Regions from separate parts of the Streptomyces sp. NPDC003248 genome, predicted to be linked through region 3. Evidence: riboswitches for the same ligand, from Rfam matches in the RefSeq annotation. Region 3 holds a riboswitch; each other region holds the start of a gene.
The links. Region 3 has a riboswitch for cyclic di-AMP ahead of ACZ3KJ_RS16495 (transglycosylase family protein). Riboswitches for the same ligand answer to the same signal wherever they lie in the genome.
Positions count from the first base shown of each region.

Region 1: another riboswitch for cyclic di-AMP. It lies ahead of ACZ3KJ_RS31840 (M23 family metallopeptidase); the one in region 3 lies ahead of ACZ3KJ_RS16495 (transglycosylase family protein).
Region 2: another riboswitch for cyclic di-AMP. It lies ahead of ACZ3KJ_RS11115 (transglycosylase SLT domain-containing protein); the one in region 3 lies ahead of ACZ3KJ_RS16495 (transglycosylase family protein).
Region 4: another riboswitch for cyclic di-AMP. It lies ahead of ACZ3KJ_RS22710 (M23 family metallopeptidase); the one in region 3 lies ahead of ACZ3KJ_RS16495 (transglycosylase family protein).

Region 1 is NZ_JBVHDT010000019.1:137,419-141,607, forward strand. It holds gene ACZ3KJ_RS31835 (rhamnogalacturonan lyase family protein) at 1-1,119, opposite strand, end outside; gene ACZ3KJ_RS31840 (M23 family metallopeptidase) at 1,411-2,415, opposite strand; cyclic di-AMP (ydaO/yuaA leader) riboswitch at 2,420-2,577, opposite strand; gene ACZ3KJ_RS31845 (alpha-galactosidase) at 2,885-4,189, opposite strand, start outside.
Region 2 is NZ_JBVHDT010000003.1:501,494-505,682, forward strand. It holds gene ACZ3KJ_RS11110 (polyprenyl synthetase family protein) at 1-779, opposite strand, end outside; cyclic di-AMP (ydaO/yuaA leader) riboswitch at 1,687-1,866, shown strand; gene ACZ3KJ_RS11115 (transglycosylase SLT domain-containing protein) at 1,872-2,357, shown strand; gene ACZ3KJ_RS11120 (HAD family hydrolase) at 2,416-3,243, opposite strand; gene ACZ3KJ_RS11125 (GNAT family N-acetyltransferase) at 3,492-4,189, shown strand, end outside.
Region 3 is NZ_JBVHDT010000006.1:85,053-89,241, reverse strand. It holds gene ACZ3KJ_RS16505 (cytochrome P450 family protein) at 1-646, shown strand, start outside; gene ACZ3KJ_RS16500 (transglycosylase family protein) at 883-2,004, shown strand; cyclic di-AMP (ydaO/yuaA leader) riboswitch at 2,209-2,378, shown strand; gene ACZ3KJ_RS16495 (transglycosylase family protein) at 2,383-3,126, shown strand; gene eno (phosphopyruvate hydratase) at 3,477-4,189, shown strand, end outside.
Region 4 is NZ_JBVHDT010000009.1:307,058-311,246, forward strand. It holds gene ACZ3KJ_RS22705 (GntR family transcriptional regulator) at 269-961, opposite strand; gene ACZ3KJ_RS22710 (M23 family metallopeptidase) at 1,351-2,106, opposite strand; cyclic di-AMP (ydaO/yuaA leader) riboswitch at 2,120-2,287, opposite strand; gene ACZ3KJ_RS22715 (M16 family metallopeptidase) at 2,533-3,921, opposite strand; gene ACZ3KJ_RS22720 (M16 family metallopeptidase) at 3,918-4,189, opposite strand, start outside.

The DNA of each region.
Region 1 (4,189 bases), on a different contig from region 3:
GTTGACGACGTAGTTGCCGTCGGCGATCTCGTCCCGGCCGTCCCTGTCGACGTCGACGGTGCGGATCTGGTGGAAGCTGGTCGCGCCGCTGTCGGAGGGGACGACGTACTTCCAACGGCGGGTCAGGTCCGTGCCGTCGAAGTCCCAGGTCTGGAAGAGGATCCGGAAGGCGCCGCGCTTGGCGCCGACGCGGGTGACCAGCTTGGTGACCAGGCTCGGGTGGACGCCGTCCAGGTAGGCGATGCCGAAGTGGCCGCCGGAGGGGCCGTCGGCGACGAAGTCGTCGGGGACGGGCTGCCGGGTGCGCTCGGTGCCGGTCGCGCCGTCGATCACCGAGACGAACTGGTTCGCGGGCGAGGCGGCGGTGACCTGTGCGCCGTCCGCGAAGGTGGTGCCGTCGGCGGTGTGCACCAGTACCTCGGCCTTGCCGTCGCTGTCGAGGTCGTACACGGTGACGTTGTCGTCGTTGCGGTAGCCGCCGATCGCGGTGGAGCCGCTGACGGCGGCGGGCGCGGGGTCGTTGGCGCCGTTCCCGCCGGCCTGGGTGTAGGAGCCGGGGCCGAGGTCGACCCGCCAGAGCCGCTCGCCGGAGAGGGTGTAGGCCTCCAGCAGGTCGGACCTGTCCCGGGTCTGGGAGAGCCGGCTGACGACGAGCTCGTAGCGTCCGTCGCCGTCGAGGTCGCCGGGCCAGGCGTGCTGGACGGTGTAGCCGTCGGCCGCGGCGAGCGGGATCTCGGCGTACCCGTCGGCGAAGTCGAGGGCGGCGGAACTCGGCCGCTGCTCGTGTCCGTCGACCACCGCGCGCACGGTGTACGTCCCCGTGCCCCGGGAGTCGTCCTGGTAGGTCGTCGACTTCCTGATCGGCTCGCGGTTCAGCCGGCGGCCGTTCTTGTACACGTTGAAGGCGATCGCGTCGCCGTACCGGGCGTACTCGGTGCCGAGCAGGCGCCAGCTGAGGAAGGTGCCCTCGCCGGACGGTACGGCGACCAGGCCGCGGTCGAGGTTCTCGACGATCCGGCGCGGCTGCTCGGCGGCCTGGCCGGTGGGCGCGGAGAAGAGTCCGGCCAGCAGGGCGGCGGCGGTGACGGCGACGGTTCTTCGGCGTCGGGTGGGGTTCACTTGTGGTCCTTCACGATGAGCGTGGTCGTGGGGTCGGCCACCTCGCGATGGCCCGGTCGCCGTCCACGCAGCCGAACGATGTTCGAGGAATCGGACATGCGGGGGGCGGGGAAAGCGGTTGTTCCTTGCCGGAGATCACTGTGTCCCCCCTCCGCCCGCGCTGTCGACGGTCCGGCGGGACCTGCCATACGACCGCAACACAGTGATCACGAACGTGCAAAGACACCGCAGGCCGGACCCGGTGAACGGGTCCGGCCTGCGGTGGCGTGCCGGGCGGGTGGCCGCGCGGGGTCAGCCGACGGAGACCCCGTGCGAGCGGAGGTAGGCGACCGGGTCGATGTCCGAGCCGTAGTTCGGCGTGGTGCGGATCTCGAAGTGCAGGTGGGGGCCGGTCACGTTGCCGGTCGCGCCGGACAGGCCGATCTGCTGTCCCGCGGAGACGGTCTGGCCGGCCGAGACGGAGAGCGAGGACAGGTGGGCGTACTGGGCGTAGTAGCCGTCGGCGAGCTTGATGACGACCTGGTTGCCGTAGGCGCCGCCCCAGCCGGCGGAGACGACCGTGCCCGCGCCGACGGCCTTGAGGGAGGTGCCGGTCGAGACGACGAAGTCGACGCCGGTGTGGTAGCCGCTGGACCACATGCTGCCGGACATCCGGTACGGGGTGCCGATGGCGGCGCTCGCCACGGGGAGGACGAAGCCGCTGGAGGCGGTGGTGTTCCCGGCGCTCTGCGTGGCCGACCCGGCGGCGGAGCCGGAGGACTTCGCCGACGTCGAGGACTGCGTGGACTCCGACGCCTTCGAGGACTTCGAGGTCTGCGAGGACTTCGAGGTCTGCGACGACTTCGACGAGGAGGAGGAACCGGAGGACGTGGACGGCGACTTGGTGGTGCCGGTCGTGGCCGCCTTCTCGCCGATCGACAGCTTGAGGCCCGGGTGGATCAGCGACGGGTCCGCGCCGACGGCCTGACGGTTGTCCTCGTACAGCTCCTGCCAGCCGCCGCTGACGCTCTGCTCCTCCGCGATCTTCGAGAGGTAGTCGCCGGCCACCACGGTGTAGGTCCGGGTCTCGGTGGCGGACGTCGCGTCGGCGGCGGCCTGCTGCGCCGCCGGAGCGGCCTGGACGGACGTCTCCGCGACGGCGGAGACCGACCGGGCCGCCGACTGGGCCGGCGCGGCATGGGCGCCGGCGGCACCCATGAGCGGGAGGGCGAGCGCGGCGCCGCCCGTTCCGGCGACGGCGATGGAGCGGGTGAAGCGCGGGGTCTTCGGGCGGCGGTGCTTACCCTTCGCGGGCATGTCGCATTCCTCTCCGGCGCCTGCGAGGTGAGCTGTCGGGTGCGGGCTGGAGATGCCCGGCCGCGCCGAGGCACGGCTTTACCCCTAGCCGTTCCGGAGACCGGAACAGGCGGTTCTACCTGTGGGTCCCCCGCTCCTGCCACGTACGGGTGAGTGTGTGCGGGCTCCGGGCGGCGGCAGGATTGGGCGTCCGTCCGGATTGGTGTGGAACGTAAGCGACCAGGACGCACAGGAACAAGCAGCGGTTGCGCTGTTCACGCCTTTCTCTTGATCCTCTGTGAGAATCCCCCGTCACTTTCCGTGTACCGCGAGGCCCGCACTTCCCGGAACGCCCATGAAAAACGCCTTGATTACGTGAGCATGACGGGCGACGCACGGTCACGGATATGACGCTCCTCACGTGACACGCCTCCAGGCTCCTTTATTCCAAAGCGAGTTGTGATGAAGGAATCCAATCCGGACAGAACTCTCAGATGCGACGCAGTCGGATAACCGTCGCATCGAGGTCGCCGCGCAGCCCGGTGCGCAGCCCGTGGTGCAGCAGCACCGCCCCGCGGTGCACTTCACCCGTTTCAAGGCATTCGTACGACTCTGCCGGGTCCAGGCCGCGCAGCCGCAGCGCCGGTGCCGGCTCGCCGTAGCGCTGCGCCTGGAGCCAGGCGAGGGCGACGCTCTCGTCCCCGCGCACGTACTGCACGGCGCTCAGACCGCCCTCCGGGGGCCGCAGCCGGTACAGGTCGCCGTGCTGCACGAGGGGCCGGATCTCCTTGTAGAGCTCGACCCAGCCGCGCGCCTCGGCGAGCTCCTCCTCGGTCCACTCGGAGAGGTCCCCGCCGACGCCGAGCACACCGGCCATGGCACTGACGAACCGGAAGCGCAGCGAGCTGGCCCTGCCGTTGAGCTGGGTGTTGGGGCTGTCGGTGACCCAGGCGGCCATGATCCGCGCCGGGTGCACCTGGCTGAAGCCGTGCTGGATGGCGAGCCGGTCCAGCGGGTCGGTGTTGTCGGACGTCCACACCTGGTCGGTCCGGCCCGCGACACCGAGGTCGATCCGCCCGCCGCCACCGGAGCAGGACTCGAAGGCGACGCCCGGGTGGGCCGCCCGCAACCGGTCGAACAGCGCGTACAGGGCGCGCACGTGGTCGACCCAGAGCCGCTGCGGGTAGGGGTCGTCCGGCCAGCCGGCGTCGGTGAAGCAGCGGTTGAAGTCCCACTTGACGTAGTCGATGGGCGCGCTGGACAGGAGGGTGTCGAGCTGCTGCCAGAGGTACTCCTGGACGTCCTCGCGGGCGAGGTTGAGGACGAGCTGGTTGCGGAACTCCGTCCGCTTCCGTCCGGGCTGGAACTGGACCCAGTCGGGGTGCGCCCGGTAGAGGTCGCTGTCCGGATTGACCATTTCGGGCTCGACCCAGATGCCGAACTGCATCCCGAGCGCGTGCACCTGGTCCGCGAGCGGCTTGAGGCCGTTGGGGAAGCGGTCGGGGTTGGGGCGCCAGTCGCCGAGTCCCGCGTGGTCGCCGGTGCGGGCCCCGAACCAGCCGTCGTCGACCACGAACAGCTCGACGCCGATGGCCGCGGCGCGGCGTGCGAGGGTCGCCTGCTGTTCCTCCGAGATGTCGAAGAAGGTGGCCTCCCAGGAGTTGAAGAGCACGGGCCGGTCCCGCTCGGCGTCCGGGATCACGTACCCGCGCTGGTAGGCGTGCCAGGCGCGGCTCGCGCCGCCGAAGCCGCCGTCGCTCCACAGACCGGCGAAGAGCGGCGTGGTGAAGGACTC
Region 2 (4,189 bases), on a different contig from region 3:
GCCAGGCGCTCCGCCCGCTCCCGCAGCCGCAGCACGGGCAGCGTCGGGATTCCTTCCCGCAGGTCCGTGCCCGGCGTCTTGCCCGACTCGTGGGAGTCCGAGGCGATGTCCAGGACGTCGTCCGCGAGCTGGAAGGCGACTCCCAGCCGCTCGCCGTACTGCGTCAGCACGTCCACGACCGTCTCGTCGGCGCCCGACATCATCGCGCCGAACCGGCACGAGACGGCCACCAGCGAGCCGGTCTTGCCGCCCAGCACGTCGAGGTAGTGCTCGACCGGGTCCCGCCCGTCCGTCGGCCCCGCCGTCTCCAGGATCTGCCCGGTGACCAGCCGCTCGAACGCCTCCGCCTGCACCCGGACCGCCTCGGGCCCGAGGTCGGCGAGGATGTGCGAGGCCCGGGCGAAGAGGAAGTCCCCGGTGAGGACGGCGACCGAGTTCCCCCAGCGCGTGTTCGCGCTCGGCACCCCGCGCCGTACGGTCGCCTCGTCCATCACGTCGTCGTGGTACAGCGTGGCCAGGTGGGTGAGCTCCACCACCACGGCCGACGGCACGATCCCCGGCGCGTACGGGTCGCCGAACTGCGCCGCGAGCATCACGAGCAGGGGCCGGAACCGCTTTCCGCCCGCCCGTACCAGGTGCTGGGCGGCTCCCGTGATGAAGGGAACCTCGCTCTTGGTGGCCTCGAGCAAGCCTTCCTCGACAGCCGTCAATCCGGCCTGGACATCGGCTTCCAGAGCCTGGTCCCGCACGCTCAGCCCGAACGGCCCGACGACGGTCACGAGGGGTCTCCTGTCTGCTGGTGTCTACTGGCGGTTACACGGTTTGTCGATAGGTCGCTGCCATCACTCGAGTCAGCGTATCCGGTCACGTTTCGATCACTGATAAGCCCCCACGTCCCCCGGCCCCCCACGTCGCTCGACCGGGAGACGACGAGAGGAGCCCGGTTGAGCCCGGGCGGCTTCCGATCACGACCGGTATGTTTCCGATCAGCCGATACGAACGGACATTTATCGACTGACCGGGAAGCAGTGATTCATGTCCTGCGCGGAGGCGGACGTCGAATCCGCCGACCGGCCCCCTCCGCGCGACGACGCCGTCCCGGGCCCCCGCTCCCCCGGTCGGCCCGGGGCCTGCTCGCCCTCCGCGGTCAGCTCGCCCTCCGCGGTCAGCTCGCCCTCTGCGGCCCGCACCCGACCGGCCGCCCTCACCCGACCGGGAGCCTTCACCCGACCGGACGAAGGCGCACCCCGTGATCGACGCCGACGACCGTCAGGGGCGCCCTCGGCGGCGGCCGGCGTCCCCGCTGCCGGTGGCGCCGGCGTCCCTGCCTGCGCCGGTCAGCCTGACGGAGAGGCCGGGCCGCGACCGGGCAGTTCCCGCCCCTCCACAACACGCCCTATTCCAAGGGACTTAGGGCTCATTGTCCGTTTAACCCCTATTGCGCCGACGGGTGAGTTGGCTCACTCCCCACCCCCACCCCGCCCCCCGCACCGAACTCTGTGACTCCGCTTTGCGCCAAGCCAGTTGACGTTTCACGACAGCAAAGGATCAAGCACCCCATACCGCGCGGATCATGGTCAATAGGGGTGTGGTGTGATTCCGCCACTTGTTCCGGACATGTGCTCTCGCATACGTTCCCGCCACAAGTCGGGCGGACGCCGAATCCTGCCGCCGCCCTTCACCACCCATCGACGAACACTCACGCACGGCAGGAGCGGGGGACCCAGGTAGAACGCCGGGCCGTACGTCACGCACGTAACGGCCCCGGCTAGGGGTGAAGTCGTGCCGCCGTACCCGTACGGCGGCCGGCCGGGCACCTCCCCGCCCGAACCCGACAGCTCACCCCGCAGGCGCCGGAGAGGAATTCCGCCATGTCTGCTGCCGCCCAGCCCCGCCGCACCCGCCTCGCCCGCACCGTCGCCGCCGTCTGCACCGGCGCCGCCGTGCTCTCCCTTCCGTTCATGGCCGCCACGAGCGCCTCCGCCGCCACCACGACGTCGGTCACCACGACGTCGGCCACCACGGTCGCCGGGTACCCCGACAACCTCGACGGCTGGATCCGCGAGTCCCTCGCGATCATGGCCGAGCGCGGCATCCCCGGCACGTACAACGGCATCCACCGCAACATCCTCCGCGAGTCGTCGGGCAACCCGAAGGCCATCAACCTCTGGGACTCCAACGCGGCCAAGGGCACCCCGTCCAAGGGGCTGCTCCAGGTCATCGACCCGACCTTCGCCGCGTACCACGTGCCCGGCACCTCGTACGACCCGTACGACCCGGTCGCCAACATCACCGCCGCCTGCAACTACGCGGCCGCGCGCTACGGCTCCATCGACAACGTGTTCGGCGCGTACTGACCTGCGCCGAGGCGCAGGACAGGCCGGCTCCCGCGGGACACACCCCGCGGGACTCGCCCTAGGGGAAGAGTCGTTCGAGGACGACGGCCACGCCGTCGTCCTCGTTCGACGTCGTCACCTCGTCGGCCACCGCCTTCAGCTCGGGGTGGGCGTTGGCCATCGCGACACCGCGCGCCGCCCAGTCGAACATCGGGATGTCGTTGGGCATGTCACCGAAGGCCAGCGTGTCCTCGGGCCTCAGCCCGAGGTGTTCGGCGGCCAGCGCCAGCCCCGTCGCCTTGGTGATGCCGCACGGCTGGAGCTCCACCGTGCCCGGCCCGGACATGGTGACGGTCGCGAGCGAACCGACCACCGAGCGGGCCGTCGCCGCCAACTCGTCGTCGGACAGGGCGGGGTGGCGCAGCAGCACCTTGCTGATGGGCTCGCACCACAGGTCGTCGCGCGACCCGACGCGCAGGGCCGGCAGGGTCGGGTGGGGCATCCGGTAGCCCGGCTCGATGAGCGTCAGCCCGTCGACGCCGTCCTGGTCGACGGCCGCGTACACCTCGCCGACCTCGGCCTCGATCTTCCCGAGCGCGGTCTCCGCCAGGTCCCGGTCCAGGGTGACCGACCACAGCAGGCGGTCCGCGCCGGCGTCGTACACCTGTGCACCCTGGCCGCACACCGCGAGTCCCCGGCTGTGCAGGCTCGCCAGCAGCGGCCGGACCCGGGGTGCCGGGCGGCCCGTCACCACCAGGTGGCGGGCGCCGGCGGCCGCCACCCGCGCGAGCGCGTCGAGGGACCGGTCGGAGAAGGTGTCGTCGCCGCGGAGCAGCGTTCCGTCCAGGTCGGTGGCGATGAGGGAGTACGCGGCGCAGCGCGCGGCATCTGCGAAGGGGGCGGCCATGATCAGAGAATACGGATCCCCGCCCTCCCCAACTCACCGTCCCTTCCGGCCGATCCGCGGCGCAACGGGGAGAGGCGGCCGGAAACGGCTTTCACACGCAACGCCGGGTACAGGGCGGTTAAAGGCCTCTGCACCGATTGGCAACAACATGCTCCGCTGCCTACCGCCCGAACTACCTGGAGCGGTACCGTCCAAGGGTCCAGGGGGGACTTGATCGGGGGGTCAGGTTGAGCAGTGGACGTGTTCGTGTGCTCGGGCCCGAGGAGCTCGGCGAGGGGGAGCGGGAGCGGTGGCGCGCGCTGCGCGCCGCGTCCGCGGTCCCGCGCAATCCGTTCATGGAACCGGAGTTCACCGACGCCGTGGGCCGGGTGCGGCCCCGCGCGCGGGTGGCGGTGGTGTACGAGGGGCGTGAGCCGGTCGGTTTCCTGCCCCACGAGCGGGGCCGGCTCGGCCGGGGCCAGGCCCTCGCGTACGGCGTGTCGGACGCCCAGGGAGCCGTGCTGAGCCCGGGCCTCGGGCTGAACGCGGACGAACTGATGCGGGCCTGCTCCCTGTCGAGCTTCGCCTTCGACAACCTGGAGGCGGAACAGGGGCTGTTCCTGCCGCAGGTGGCCGCCGAGTACGCCTCCTACGTCATCGACGTGGAGAAGGGGTACGAGACCTACGAGTCCGTGCTGCGCGCGCAGTCGCCTAAGTTCCTGAAGACGACGCTCGCGAAGGAGCGCAGGCTGGGCCGCCAGGCCGGGCCGCTGCGGTTCGTGTTCGACGAGCGCGACCCGGCCGCGCTGCGCACGCTCATGGCGTGGAAGTCGGCGCAGTACCGCAGGACCGGCCGCCGGGACCGGTTCGCGCAGGAGTGGATCACCCGGCTGGTGGACGCCCTCGCCGAGACGCGCGCCCCGGAGTGCTCCGGCACGCTGTCCGTGCTCTACGCCGGTGAGCGGCC
Region 3 (4,189 bases):
GGCCCTCCCCGCCGAACCGACCCCCGGCGAGGACCTCATCTCCGGCCTCATCCGCGCCTCCGACCACGGTGAGCACCTCACCGAGAACGAGGCCGCCGCCATGGCCTTCATCCTGCTGTTCGCCGGTTTCGAGACCACCGTCAACCTCATCGGCAACGGCACCTACGCCCTGCTCACCCACCCCGGCCAGCGCCGGCGGCTCCAGGACTCCCTGGCCGCCGGCGACCCCGGCCTGCTGGAGACCGGCATCGAGGAACTCCTGCGCTTCGACGGTCCCGTGGAGCTCGCCACCTGGCGCTTCGCCACCCACCCGCTCACCATCGGCGGCCAGGACATCGCACCCGGCGACCCCGTCCTCGTCGTCCTCGCGGCCGCCGACCGCGACCCGGAGCGCTTCACCGACCCCGACACCCTGGACCTCTCCCGCCGCGACAACCAGCACCTCGGCTACGGCCACGGCATCCACTACTGCCTGGGCGCCCCGCTCGCCCGGCTGGAGGGCCGGACCGCGCTCGCCACCCTCCTCACCCGGCTGCCCGACCTGCGCCTCGCGGCGGACCCGGCCGACCTGAGGTGGCGCGGCGGTCTCATCATGCGCGGACTGCGCACCCTCCCCGTGGAGTTCACGCCCCCCACGCCCCGGTGAGCGACGCACGCCCCGCCGGCCACCACCCCCCACACCCCGCAGCCGTCCGCTGACCGACCGTCATGTGAGGGAACGGCGAAGCGGAGGTGTCGGCTTCTCGACTCTGTGATCTTCACGTGATCCGCGCGGCATTAACTTGTGACAAGTGATCGTGTGCCGATACGTTCACTCGTCAGCGCGGCGCCTCGGCACCATCCGTCGCGCGGGTCAATGCTGTCTCGAGAAAGGCCCCCCGCATGCTCACCGGGAACGGTCGTCATCGTCGCCCCCGCCAGGCCCCGGCCCTCCTCGTCGCGGCCGGTGTGACCGGCTCGGCCATCGCCATCCCGCTGCTCGGCGCCACCGGCGCGAGCGCCGCGGACAACACGGTCTGGGACACGGTGGCGGAGTGCGAGACCGGGGGCTCCTGGAGCGCCAACGAGGGCGGCGGCGAGTACGGCGGCCTGTCCCTGACCCAGGAGAACTGGGAGGCGTACGGCGGGCTCGACTACGCCCCGCGCCCGGACCTGGCCAGCCGCAACCAGCAGATATCCGTCGCCCAGAAGGTCCTCGCGGACCAGGGCGTCGGCGCGTGGGGCACGTGCGGGCTGACGTCCGGTCTGAGCGCGGACTCCGGCTCGGCGGACCTGGACACCGGCGTGGCCGAGGATTCGTCCGACTCCTCCGTGACGTCCGGCCTGTCCGACCTGTCCAAGGAGTCGTCCGACTCGTCGGATTCCTCCGGCTCCTCCTCCAAGTCCTCCGACTCCTCCGGCTCCTCCGCGGATTCCGGCGAGGACTCCACCGGTGCGGCCACCGGATCCGCCACGGATTCTCCGGAAGCGTCCGCATCGTCCCCTTCTTCCTCTTCCTCCTCCGCGTCGGACAAGTCCGCAACGTCCGACACGTCCACCGGTTCCGGTGCGAGCGGCTCCGCGGCGGGCGGCGGCTCGTCCACCGCGACCCCGGAGGCGGACGCCTCGGACAACCCGGCCCAGGACGTGGGCTCATGGAGCCTGATCGACACCGGTTCGGCCGACGCGCTGTCCAGCGGCACCACGTCCAGCGGCACCGCGTCCGACGACACCGCGTCCGACGACACCGCGTCCACCGGCTCGGGCCGCCACCGCGGCGGCAGCGCCGAGGAGACGACGGCCGACGGCACCACCACCGCCTCCTCCGGCCGGCATGCCGCCGACACCCTCAGCGGCACGGCGGCCACCTACACCGTCCAGGCGGGCGACTCCCTCGTCACCATCGCCGACTCCCTTGGCCTCGACGGCGGATGGCGTGCGCTCTACGCCGAGAACAAGGACGTCATCGGCGCCGACCCGGGCAACATCGTGCCCGGTCAGACGCTTGCGACAGGCGTCGAATAGGGCGTAAAAGCCGTGAAAACGGGGGGAGTTCACGTCACGCTTCGCGCCGAATGTCCGGTTTGGCGAAAGTGTGGGATGAGTCTCAGAAGCCCTGATCGTCTTTGAAATTCCCCCGATCGCCTGCCTACGGTCAGGACCGCTCGGCAACCCGAGCCCCGGCCGTCGCAACGCCGAATCCTGCCAGCGGCCACCCGGGAACAGTCGTCGCGTCAAGCGCCGCAGGCAGGAGCGGGGGACCCAAGGTAAGTGCCGCACCGGGTGGTTGACGGACGCGGCTAGGGGTGAAGCCACGCCTTCCGAAGAAGAGGCGTGGCCGGGCAACTCAACCGGCCCGAACCCGACAGCTCACCTCGCAGGCGTCGGTGAGGGGATCGATCCATGCTGTTCTCCGGCAAGGGCAAGCACCGTCGTCCGTCCAAGGCCACCCGCGCCATCGCCGTCGCCGGTGTCACCGGCGCCGCCGTCGCCGCCCCGCTGATGGCGGCCGGCAACGCCTCCGCCGCCACCGCCTCCGAGTGGGACGCGGTCGCCCAGTGCGAGTCCGGCGGCAACTGGTCCATCAACACCGGCAACGGCTACTACGGCGGCCTCCAGTTCTCCGCCTCCACCTGGGCCGCGAACGGCGGCACGCAGTACGCCGCCACCGCCGACAAGGCCACCAAGTCCCAGCAGATCCAGATCGCCGAGAAGGTCCTCGCGAGCCAGGGCAAGGGCGCCTGGCCGGTCTGCGGCAAGGACCTGTCCGGCGCCGCCTACACCGGCGGCACCTCCTCGTCCGACTCCTCCGACTCCTCGGCCGGCTCCTCCAGCGGTACTTCCACGGGCTCCGGCTCCGGTTCCTCGGCGGACTCCGGCACCACGAGCCGTTCGACCGAGCAGCAGAGCACCTCCCGCTCCACCGAGCGCCCGGCCGCCGAGAGCCAGAAGACGGTCACCACCCCGACCGGCGAGAAGGTCGAGAAGGGCGACGGCGAGTACAAGGTGGTCACCGGCGACACCCTCAGCTCCATCGCCCAGGAGCAGGACGTCGCGGGCGGCTGGGAGAAGCTGTTCCAGCTCAACAAGGACATCGTCGACGACGCCGACCTCATCTACCCTGGCCAGCAGCTGCACCTGAAGTGACACCTGGCTCCCAGGGTGGCCACAGCCCCCGCACAGGTGTGGTCCGCACACTGAAGACCTCGTGAGGGTCCCCCCCGTCCCCACGGGCGCCCCGCCCCGGCGCGCGTTCCCCCGTACGCGCCGGGGCGGGGTATTTCTTTGCCCGCCCGCCATCCGCCTGTTGGTCACCCTCTTTGTTCCGGGCGGGAACAATGTGTACCGTCAGCCTGTCCACGGGGCGGTCGGTCGGCTGTCGGCGGCCCCGGGACGGTTAGGCTCTAGTCGCAAGGCCACATCAAGGGATCAACAAGGGCCGCCCGCGGCCCACGTGCCCCGCACAACCAGCGTCACATCCCACGAAGGAGATGCTCGTGCCGTCCATCGACGTCGTCGTAGCCCGGGAAATCCTGGACTCCCGAGGCAACCCCACGGTCGAGGTCGAGGTCGGCCTCGACGACGGCAGCACGGGTCGTGCCGCCGTCCCGTCCGGCGCCTCCACCGGCGCCTTCGAGGCCATCGAGCTCCGCGACGGTGACCCGAACCGCTACCAGGGCAAGGGCGTCGAGAAGGCCGTCCTCGCCGTCATCGAGCAGATCGGCCCGGAGCTGGTCGGCTACGACGCCACCGAGCAGCGCCTGATCGACCAGGCGATGTTCGACCTGGACGCCACCGACAACAAGGGCTCCCTGGGCGCCAACGCCATCCTCGGCGTCTCCCTCGCCGTCGCCCACGCCGCCTCCGAGGCCAGCGACCTGCCGCTGTTCCGCTACCTGGGCGGCCCGAACGCGCACCTGCTGCCGGTGCCGATGATGAACATCCTGAACGGCGGCTCGCACGCCGACTCCAACGTGGACATCCAGGAGTTCATGATCGCCCCCATCGGCGCGGAGTCCTTCTCCGAGGCCCTGCGCTGGGGCACCGAGGTCTACCACACCCTGAAGAAGGTCCTGAAGAGCAAGGGCCTGTCCACCGGCCTCGGCGACGAGGGCGGCTTCGCCCCGAACCTCGGCTCCAACCGCGAGGCCCTCGACCTCATCCTCGAGGCGATCAAGGAGGCCGGCTACACCCCCGGCGAGCAGATCGC
Region 4 (4,189 bases), on a different contig from region 3:
GCGGCTCCGCCGTTTTCGGAGACCTGGCGGGGGAAGCGGAGGGCTACCGGGAATGCGGGGGCCTGCCGGGGGATTCGGAGGCTTGCGCGGGTCCGCTTGGGCTGCCCGGGGATTCGGGGAGGCCTGCCGGGGGAAATTGCCGGAAGCATGCCGACCCCAGCGTGCGAGCATACGAACGACGCGCCGTCGGAAATTCCGGGCGCGCCGGGAAATGGGCAGCGGAAATACGCCTCCGCCGAATATCCCTTCTTTGTATACGGCTCTCGTGTTAATGACGCGGGCCCGACATGTTTACGACGTGTTGCGAAGTCCTCACACGGTCCTGGCGTTCTCCGCCCGCGAAGCGCAGCCGGTGCGCGGTGGAGGAGCGCTCGGTGTGGAGCGCCGTGAGCGACCGCGCGCGATCGCCGTCCCCGCGCGCCACCGCGTCCACGATCGCGCCGTGCTCCGCCCAGGACTCCACCGGGTTGGCCGGCGCCTCCACCGCGTACATCCAGGCGATCTTGTGCCGGAGCTGGGTGAGCGTCGAGGTCAGGGCATGGCTGCCGGAGGCCTGGGCGAGCGTCTCGTGGAACCAGCCGCCCAGGGAGCGCAGATCCTCGCTGCTGCCCCTCCTGGCGCGCTCCTGGCCCAGCCGGACGAGGCCGCGCAGCACCTTGAGGTGTGCCTCGGTGCGTCGCTGGGCGGCCCGGGAGGCGCCGAGCGGCTCCAGGAGCATGCGCATCTCCAGCAGGTCGGCGGCCTCCTGCTCGGTCGGTTCGGCGACGCACGCGCCCGCGTGCCGCCGCGTGACGACGAACCCCTCCGCCTCCAGCGTGCGCAGCGCCTCCCGGACGGGGACGCGGGAGACTCCGTAGCGGCGGGCGAGGAGTTCCTCGGTGAGGCGGCTGCCGCGCTCGTAGACACCCGCGACGATGTCGTCCCGGATGGCCGTGCACACCGAGTGCGCCGGAATACGCATGACCGACCTCCGCCTTAATCCCCGTGAAACGTCGACGAATGACGTGTGTTCAGTGACTCTATTGCAGTGAACCGCACATTCCGACGGCGGGCCGGAATCCAGGGATATTTTTTGGACAGCGAGGCGCAGAAAAACGGCGAAAGCCCCGGCCGCGGGGGCCGGGGCGGGAGGATGTGTCGCCGGGTGCCGTCACAGACGGGGACGCGTCGCCGGGTGGTGCCGGCGGTTCGCATGCGTCACCGGGGTGTCGCCGGAGGCTGGGCCCCGGACGTGGTTCAGGGGGCGCCCCGGACGTCGTTCAGAGGGCACCCCGGACGTCGATCAAGGGTCGCCCCGGACGTCGTTCAGAGGGCACCCCGGACGTCGATCAGGGGTCGGCCCGGACGTCGTCAGAGGCTCACGCCGTGCTTGCGGAGGTAGGCGACCGGGTCGATGTCCGAGCCGTACTCGGCGCTCGTGCGGGCCTCGAAGTGCAGGTGCGGGCCGGTGACGTTGCCGGTCGCGCCGGAGAGGGCTATCCGCTGGCCGGCGGTGACCTTCTGGCCCACCGAGACGCTGATCGACGACAGGTGACCGTACTGGGTGTACGTGCCGTCGCTCATCCGGAGCACGACCTGGTTGCCGTAGGCACCGCCCCAGCCGGCCTCGACGACGGTGCCGGCCCCGACCGCGTGCACGGCCGTGCCGGTCGAGGCGTGGAAGTCGATGCCGGTGTGGCTCCCGGACGACCACAGGGAGCTGCTCGCCCGGTAGGCGGTGGAGACGTAGGAGCCGGTGATCGGCGCCACGAAGGCGTTGAGGCGCTTGCGCTCGGCCTCACGGGCGGCGCGGGCACGTGCCTCGCGCTCCTCCTTGACCCTCTCGGCGGCCTCGGCGGCGGCCTCCTTGCGCGCGGCCTCCGCCTGCGCGGCCTGCTTCTGCGCGGTGGCCTGCTCGTCGATCCGCTCGGCGACCGTGTCACCGATGGCGACGACGGGGATGAGCCCGGTCTGCTCGGCGGAGGGCTCCGCGGCGAGGGCGGGACCGGAGGCGGCGGTGCCGATGACGCCGGTGGTGGTGAGCGCCGCGATGCCCGCCGCGCGGGCGGAGGTGCGCTTCATCCGGCCGGGACGACGGTGCTTCCCGGTGGCGCAGGTGAACGCCATGAAGTTGAGCGGTCCTTTCCTTCCCTCTCGCCTACCGGGTTAGCTGACGGGTTCGGAGCAGGAAGGTCTCCTACGGACCCCCTCGCGACACGCGCGGGCGTCCGATTCACCCCAGGGACTTCATCGTTGGGTCCCCGGCTCCCCTGGCTCGCGCCGTACGGGGACTCGGCGATGGCTGTCCGGTGCCGCGGATGCGGCGCACTGCCCGACGAACAGCCCGGACGAACCTAGACGCGCCCGCGATCAATCCCCAAACGCCCCCCGGTTTTTGTAGCGCATGCCACAGGGCAGACAGGCAGCCTCTCCCTCAATTCGGACATCCCTTTCGGACATCGAAGGGCCCTGGCGACCGGCCGGTCGCCAGGGCCCCGCGCGCACCCCTGTCACCTCGGGGCGCGCGCCTCGCCGTGGGGAGGACCCCCGCCGCTACTCGGCCGGAACGACCTTCACCTCACCGATGCCCAGGGCCTCGACCGCGTCCTTGATCCGGCCGGCGTCACCGACGAGCACGGTCACCAGGCGGTCCACCGGGAAGGCGCTGACGACCGCCGCGGTGGCCTCCACGGTGCCGGTCGCGGCGAGCTGCTGATACAGCGTCGCCTGGTAGTCGTCGGGCAGGTGCTGCTCGACCTGGTCGGCCAGGGTGCCGGCCACGGCCGCGGCGGTCTCGTACTTCAGCGGCGCGACACCGACCAGGTTCTGCACGGCGACGTCCCGCTCGGCGTCGGTGAGCCCCTCGGCGGCGAGGGTGCGCAGCACCTTCCAGAGGTCCTCCAGCGCGGGGCCCGTGTTGGGGGTGTCCACGGAGCCGCTGATGGCGAGCATCGCGGCGCCCGTGCCGTCCGGCGCGGAGCGCAGCACCTGGCCGAAGGAGCGCACGCCGTAGGTGTAGCCCTTCTCCTCGCGCAGGACGCGGTCCAGACGGGAGGTGAGGGTGCCGCCGAGGCAGTACGTGCCGAGCACCTGCGCGGGCCACACGCGCGCGTGCCGGTCGGGACCGACGCGGCCGATCAGCAGCTGCGTCTGGACGGCGCCGGGGCGGTCCACGATGACGACCCGGCCGGTGTCGTCGGCGGTCACCGGCGGCACCGGCCGCGGCTGGGCCGAGGAGCCCGTCCAGGCGCCCAGGGTGTCCCCGAGGAGCGCGTCGAGGTCGATGCCCGTCAGATCGCCGACGACCACCGCGGTGGCCGTGGCGGGGCGGACGTGCTTCTCGTAGAAGGACCGGACGGCCCCGGAGTCGATCTTCTCGACCGTGTCGGCGGTGCCCTGGCGCGGCCGCGACATGCGCGTGGCGGCCGGGAAGAGCTCCTTGGAGAGCTCCTTGGCGGCGCGCCGGGAGGGGTTGGCCAGCTCGTGCGGGATCTCGTCGAGGCGGTTGCGCACCAGACGCTCGACCTCGCTGTCGGCGAACGCGGGCGCCCGCAGGGCGTCGGCGATCAGGCCGAGGGCCTTGGCCAGGCGGGAGGCCGGGACCTCCAGGCTCAGCCGGACGCCGGGGTGGTCGGCGTGCGCGTCGAGGGTGGCGCCGCAGCGCTCCAGCTCGGCGGCGAACTCCTCGGCGGAGTGCTTGTCGGTGCCCTCCGAGAAGGCCCGCGCCATGATCGTGGCGACACCGTCGAGACCGGCCGGCTCGGCGTCCAGGGGCGCGTCGAGGATGATCTCGACGGCGACCACCTGCTGCCCCGGGCGGTGGCAGTGCAGGACGGTCAGGCCGTTGTCGAGCGCCCCGCGCGCGGGGGCCGGGAACGCCCACGGCCTGGCGTCGCCCGCCTGCGGCTGGGGGTGGAAGTCCATCGTGGCGAGCTCGGTCACTTGGCCGCCTCCTCGTTCTCGTCCGCGTCGGCGGTGTCGTCGGCAGTGTCGTTGCCCTCGGCGCCCTCGGCGCCTTCTTCAGCGCCCTCGACGGGCTCGTAGACCAGCACGGCCCGGTTGTCGGGGCGCAGGCGGGCCTCGGCGACCTCCCGCACCTCCTCCGCCGTGACGTCCAGCACGCGCTGGACGGCGGTCAGGGCGAGCTGCGGATCACCGAAGAGCACGGCGAACCGGCACAGTTCGTCGGCGCGGCCGGCGACCGTGCCGA